Regions from separate parts of the Streptomyces sp. NPDC050147 genome, predicted to be linked through region 2. Evidence: riboswitches for the same ligand, from Rfam matches in the RefSeq annotation. Region 2 holds a riboswitch; the other holds the start of a gene.
The links. Region 2 has a riboswitch for S-adenosylmethionine ahead of AB0I94_RS00960 (aminotransferase class V-fold PLP-dependent enzyme). Riboswitches for the same ligand answer to the same signal wherever they lie in the genome.
Positions count from the first base shown of each region.

Region 1: another riboswitch for S-adenosylmethionine. It lies ahead of thrC (threonine synthase); the one in region 2 lies ahead of AB0I94_RS00960 (aminotransferase class V-fold PLP-dependent enzyme).

Region 1 covers NZ_JBFALJ010000023.1:128,780-132,175, reverse strand. Annotated here, with positions in the region: gene AB0I94_RS30355 (MoaD/ThiS family protein) at 279-554, opposite strand; gene thrC (threonine synthase) at 657-2,000, opposite strand; SAM riboswitch class I at 1,994-2,128, opposite strand; gene AB0I94_RS30345 (glucosyl-3-phosphoglycerate synthase) at 2,296-3,240, shown strand; gene AB0I94_RS30340 (hypothetical protein) at 3,297-3,396, shown strand, end outside.
Region 2 covers NZ_JBFALJ010000001.1:208,168-211,563, forward strand. Annotated here, with positions in the region: gene AB0I94_RS00955 (glycerate kinase) at 1-140, shown strand, start outside; gene AB0I94_RS00960 (aminotransferase class V-fold PLP-dependent enzyme) at 92-1,465, opposite strand; SAM riboswitch class IV at 1,644-1,760, opposite strand; gene trpD (anthranilate phosphoribosyltransferase) at 1,835-2,899, opposite strand; gene AB0I94_RS00970 (cytochrome bc complex cytochrome b subunit) at 3,071-3,396, opposite strand, start outside.

The sequences.
Region 1 (3,396 bases), on a different contig from region 2:
GTCAATCGGACGAGAATTCTGGGCACGCCTGAACGGTGATATGCGGAGAATTCGCCGGAGTTCAGGGCAAGTCGGGCCAGACAAATGCCACGGGAAGGGCAAATGGGCAGTGCACATTGGCTACTTCTTGTCGCCCTCAGGGCGACTTCGTATATGCGCTGGGCACAAACGGGGAAGCTCGCTTCCCAACTGTACCGCGCTCAACCACATGGAATTGCCCCCTCCGTTTCTCTCGCGGAGGGGGCAATCGCCATTACGCAGGGTGTTTCTGTAAAGGATCAGCCACCCGCGACGGCGGGGATGATCGAGACCCCGGCACCGTCCGGCGTGGCCGTCTCAAGACCCTGCTCGAAGCGGACGTCGTCGTCGTTCACGTAGACGTTCACGAAGCGCCGCAGCTTGCCCTGGTCGTCCAGGACACGCGCCGCGATACCGGCGTGCTTGGCCTCCAGGTCGGCGATGACCTCGGAGAGGGTCGCCCCCTCGGCGGCGACCTCGGACTCACCGCCGGTGTAGGTGCGGAGAATGGTGGGGATGCGGACGTTTACGCTCATGGATTCACCTCGGGGTGCGTGGGGCCCCTTCAGGGGCGCGGGGAACTGCGCGACCAGCCACGACGGTCCGCAGGCGGAGAGAAGGCTCAGGCCCTACGGCGGTTAACCGGCGAGCCCCGCGGCGCGGAACGCCTCAAGGCTGGGGCGAATGGTGGCGGTGGCCTGCGAAGTCTCAGCGACAGCGTCAAGCGTCTTGAGACCGTCACCCGTGTTCAGGACCACCGTGGTCAAGGCGGGGTCGATGAGCCCCGCCTCAAGCAACTTCTTCGTGACGCCCACCGTCACACCACCGGCGGTCTCCGCGAAGATCCCCTCGGTCCGGGCGAGCAGCTTGATCGCGTCCACGACCTGCTCGTCGTTCACGTCCTCCACCGCGCCGCCCGTGCGGCGCGCGATGTCCAGGACGTACGGCCCGTCGGCGGGGTTGCCGATGGCCAGCGACTTGGCGATGGTGTTCGGCTTCTGGGGGCGTACGACGTCGTGGCCGGCCTTGAAGGCGGTGGACACCGGCGAGCACCCTTCCGCCTGCGCGCCGAAGATCTTGTAGGGCTTGTCCTCCACGAGGCCGAGCGCGATGAGCTCCTTCAGCCCCTTGTCGATCTTCGTGAGCTGCGAACCCGAGGCGATCGGAATGACCAGCTGGTCGGGGAGGACCCACCCCAGCTGCTCGCAGATCTCGTACGCGAGGGTCTTGGAGCCCTCGCCGTAGTACGGCCGCAGGTTCACGTTGACGAAGCCCCAGCCCTCGCCCAGCGGGTCACCGATGAGCTCGGAGCAGAAGCGGTTCACGTCGTCGTAGTTGCCCTCGATGCCGACGAGTTCGCCGCCGTAGACCGCGGCCATGACGACCTTGCCCTGCTCCAGGTCGTGCGGGATGAACACGCAGGAGCGGAAGCCGGCGCGGGCCGCGGCGGCGCCGACGGCGCCCGCGAGGTTGCCGGTGGAGGAGCAGGAGAGCGTGGTGAAGCCGAACGCGCGCGCCGCCTCGATGGCCTGCGCGACGACGCGGTCCTTGAAGGAGTGCGTCGGGTTACCGGAGTCGTCCTTGACGAACAGCTTGCCCTGCTCGACGCCGAGTTCACGCGCGAGGTTGTCGGCCTTGACGAGCTTGGTCCAGCCGGGGTTGATGTTCGGCTTCTCTGCGACGTTCGCCGGGACGGGCAGCAGCGGGGCGTAGCGCCAGATGTTGTCGGGGCCGGACTCGATCTGCTTCCTCAGCGCCTCGGGGTCACCGGTCGGCAGGTCGTACGCGACTTCGAGCGGGCCGAAACAGGCCTCGCAGGCGAAGATCGGGCCGAGGGCGTACAGCTCGCCGCACTCGCGGCAGGAGAGGCCCGATGCGGGGCCGAGATCCACGGATCCCCGGTCAGCAGCCGAGGTGGAGGGGGTGGTGTCGATCGTTTCGACAGTCTGCGCAGCCATGGAGGCGAGGCCCTTTCTCCTCATCTTCCCCGCGACGCATCTCGCCGCGAGACGGAATTGGCACCTTCCCCACCGAGACCTCGCGTGCGCGGTCGGCGGGATGGTTGCCGGGGCTTCAACGGGCCGTATCCCTCTGCCCCTCTGGATGAGCGGTATGGCGCCCGGGCTTCAGGGGCCCGGGGCATTTGTCGCGCGACGACCCCGGCATGCGATGGTCATCGGCGTTGTTCAAGACTGTAACCGACGGCCTGGACCCTTGAGATAGTCGTCCGAACCGCGAGATGGATCACATGTAGGCCACACACAGGAGGAGCCACCCGTGCTGGAAGAGGCCGAGCGCTGGCTGACCAGGCGTTCCTGGTCCGTTGCCGACCGTCCCCTCAGCGCACTCGTCGCCGCGAAGCGGGCGTCGGGGGCCTCGGTGAGTGTGGTCCTGCCCGCGCTGGACGAGGAGGGGACGGTCGGCGAGATCGTCGCCGAGATACGCCGCGAGCTGGTGGAGAAGACCTCGCTCGTCGACGAGCTCGTGGTGATCGACTCCGGTTCGCGCGACCGTACGGCCGAGGTCGCCCGGAAGGCGGGCGCGCGGGTCGTGCACCGGGACGTGATCCTGCCGCGCATCCCGGCCCTGCCCGGCAAGGGCGAGGTCATGTGGCGCTCGCTCCTGGTGACCGGCGGTGACATCGTCGCGTTCGTGGACGCGGACCTGAAGGAGTTCTCGGCGGACTTCGTCACCGGGATCGTGGGCCCGCTGCTGACCGAGCCCGACGTGGACCTCGTGAAGGCGATGTACGACCGCCCCCTGGGAGAGAGCGCGGGGCAGGGCGGCCGGGTCACCGAGTTGATGGCGCGTCCGCTGCTCAACATGCACTGGCCCCAACTGGCGGGCTTCGTCCAGCCGTTGGGCGGCGAGTACGCGGCGCGCAGGTCCCTCCTGGAGCGGCTGCCGTTCCCCGTCGGCTACGGGGTGGAGCTGGGGCTGCTCGTCGACGCGCTGCACACCGTGGGCCTCGACGCGCTGGCGCAGGTCGATGTCGGTGTGCGCAAGCACCGGCACCAGGACGGGCAGGCGCTCGGCCGGATGGCGGCGGCGATCTACCGGACGGCCCAGTTGCGGCTCGCGCGCGGCCATCTCGTACGGCCCGAGCTCACGCAGTTCGAACGGGGCGAGCAGGGGTTCGAGCCGCGGACCCATTCGGTGGACACGGAGGAGCGCCCACCGATGCGCGGCATCGCGGAGTACACGGCCCGCCGCGTGGCGTAACCGCCCCAAGCCGGGCATTTTGTCTACATTCCCCACTTATGTGGGTCAGAGAGGTAATGCGAAGCGCGCGACGCGTCGGTGCCGTGGCCATGGTGACGGCCGCCCTCGCGGCAGGAGCCCTCGGTGCGTCCGCGGCGCCCGCCGCCGCGAATGCCG
Region 2 (3,396 bases):
TCGGCCGGGGCGGTGAGTTCCTCACCGACGCGACCGAGCGCGCCCTGCGGATGATCGTTCTGGGATCACGCCTGAAGGGGCGGACCAAGCCTCAGGCGGCGTTGCTGTCCGGCACGCAACGCCCGTCCTCGGTGCGGTAGTTCCAGCGCGCGCCGTCGGCCACCAGTTCCTTGACGGCGCGCACGAAACGCTCCACGTGCTCGTCCGGGGTGCCCGCGCCGAAGCTGACGCGGATCGCGTTCAGCGACTTCTCGCCGGGCGCGGCCTCGGGGGCGCCGCACTCCCCCTGGGTCTGCGGGTCGCTGCCGAGCAGGGTGCGCACCAGCGGGTGGGCGCAGAAGAGACCGTCGCGTACGCCGATCCCGTACTCGGCGGAGAGCGCGGCGGCGAAGTGCGAGCTGTTCCAGCCGTCGACTACGAAGGAGATGACGCCGACGCGCGGCGCGTCGTCGCCGAAGAGGGAGAGCACCTTCACGGCGGGCACCTCGGCGAGGCCCTCGCGCACCTTCGCGATGAGCCGGCGCTCGCGGGCGACGAGCTCGTCGAAGCCCGCCTCGGTCAGCGCCTTGCAGGCCGAGGCGATCGAGTAGACGCCGATGACGTTCGGCGAGCCGGCCTCGTGCCGCGCCGCGGTGTCGTGCCACTCGACGTCCACGCCGCCGTCCGCCCGCCGGGCGACCTTCCGCGAGGCGCCGCCGCCCGCGAGGTAGGGCTCGGCATCCCGCAGCCAGTCGGAGCGGCCCGCGAGGACGCCGGAGCCGAAGGGCGCGTACAGCTTGTGGCCGGAGAAGGCGACCCAGTCGACGTCGAGCTCGCTGATGGAGACCGGGTGGTGGGGCGCGAGCTGCGCCGCGTCCAGGACGATGCGGGCGCCGTGCGCGTGGGCGGCGGCGGCGAGCTCCTTGACCGGCCACAGCTCACCGGTGACGTTCGACGCGCCGGTCACGCAGACCAGGGCGGGTCCGTAGGGATCGCGGTCGGCGAGGGCGCGCTCCAGGGTGGCGACGGCCTGGTCGGCGGTGCGCGGGGCGTTCAGGTACGTCACACGGGCGTCGCGCCAGGGCAGCAGCGAGGCGTGGTGCTCGGTCTCGAAGACGAAGACCTGGCAGTCGGCGGGGAGCGCGGCGGCCAGCAGGCCCAGCGAATCGGTGGTCGAGCGCGTGAAGACGACCTGGTCGTCCTCGCGGCAGCCGAGGAACTCCGCGACGGTGGCCCGGCTGTTCTCGAAGAGGTCGGTGGAGAGCTGCGAGAGGTACCCGGCGCCCCTGTGCACGCTGCCGTAGTACGGCGCGTACGCGGCCACGTCGTCCCACACCCGCTGGAGCGCGGGGGCGCTGGCCGCGTAGTCGAGCGCCGCGTAGGTCACCTCGCCGCCGGTGACGAGCGGCACGGTGACGTCACGGCCGAGGACGGGCAGCGGGGCGGCACAGACGGTCTGGTCGGCGGCGGCGGTGGTGACAGACATGGCGAACTCCCGTGGGAAGGCAGGCGAGTTCACTGCGGGAGCGCCCGTACGGCGCCGCAGTGACGAAGAAAGGGGGTGCGGGAAAGGGGCCGGGAAGCCCTATCGCATTCGCTTGCTCACGAGACTGCTCCCTTGAGGACCAGGACCCCAGGGGTACGCCACTCATCGAGTGCGCAGGGGTCCGCGCTTGCCATACGCCTTGCTGCGTACGGCCTGGTCTTCACCCGGGGCACCCCGCCACGGACGGAGGGTTGCCGGACAGCGAGCCGGGGCCTAATCGCTGTCACTCATGACCTGCGCAGCATCTTGCCACACGATCTTCTCGGTGCCCACCGCGGTCCGGCATCCGGACCGCGGTGGGCACCACACTCACCTGTTGCTGGCCGCCACCCACAGCTCCAGGGTCTTCTTCGCGGCCCCGGAGTCGATCGCCTCTGCCGCCTTCGCGATACCGGCGCCGATCTGCTCCACAAGGGTGCCCTCGCCCGGCGAGAGGGCCACCAGCGCCGCCGCCGTGTTGAGCAGGACGGCGTCCCGCACAGGGCCCTTCTCCCCGTCCAGGAGGCGCAGCGCCACCTCGGCGTTGTACGACGCGTCGGCGCCCCGCAGCGCCTCGACGGGAACGAGGTCGATTCCCACGTCCCGCGGGTCGAAGGCCTCCTCGCGCACGGCTCCGTCCCGCACCACCCAGACCCGGGAGGTCGATGTGGTCGTCAGCTCGTCGAGACCGTCGTCGCCGCGGAAGACGAGGGAGGAGTTCCCGCGCTCGGCGAAGACCCCCGCCACGATCGGCGCCATCCGCGGATCGGCGACGCCGACCGCCTGGGCCCGCACCTTGGCCGGGTTGGTGAGCGGACCGAGGGCGTTGAAGACGGTGCGGATACCCAACTGGCTGCGCGCCGCGCCCGCGTGCCGCAGCGCCGGGTGGAACTTCACGGCGAAGCAGAAGGTGATCCCGGCTTCCTCGGCCACCTCGACGACCCGCTTCAGCGGCAGCTCCAGGTTCACCCCGAGCTTCTCCAGGACGTCGGAGGCGCCCGAGGCGCTGGAGGCCGCGCGGTTGCCGTGCTTGACGACCTTCGCGCCCGCGCCGGCGGCCACGATCGCGGACATCGTGGAGATGTTGACGGTCTTGGCGCCGTCACCGCCGGTGCCGACGATGTCGACGGTCTGTCCCGGCACCTCGATCACGTTGGCGTGCTCGTACATCGTGTGGACGAGTCCGGAGATCTCCTCCACGGTCTCGCCCTTGGCCCGCAGCGCGACCACGAATCCCGCGATCTGCGCGTCGGTCGCCTCGCCCCGCATGACGCGGTCCATGGCCCAGGCCGTGTCCTCGGCGCTCTGGTCGCGCCCTTCAAGGAGACCGTTCAGCACACCGGGCCAGGAACGGGCCGCCGCGGTGTTGCCTCCTGCGGGGGTCACAGCGCTCATCTGCCGCTCCTGGGTTCGTCTAGGCATGGGACAGGAACACCTTATCCAGCCCGGGGGACGGCAAAGAGCCCCGTCCATGCACTGGTACGCATGGGACGGGGCTCTCGCCGTGGCGACCATGGGCCCCCGCTCGGGCGAAGCCGAGAGCGGGGAGGTCAGAGCGTCAGAGGATCAGTGGTGGCCGTGGCCGCTCGTGATCTCCTTGTACTCCTCGGTGGTGGGCTTGGGGATCTGGCTTTCCTCCCCGTAGTAGCCCTTCGAGAGCTTGGCCCGGAGCTTCTGCGAACCGGACACCTTGCGCTCGACGCCGTTCTCGTCGACCGACGGGCCGATCTCGAGCGGCGCGTACTGCTCGTGCGCGGTGAGCGTGTGCAGCTGCTCGGGGCCGAGCGGCTCGTGGATCTCGATGAACTCACCGTGCGGCAGGCGCTTGATGATGCCGGACTCGCGTCCGTGCAGCACCTTGTCCCTGTCACGCCGCTGCAGACCCAGGCAGA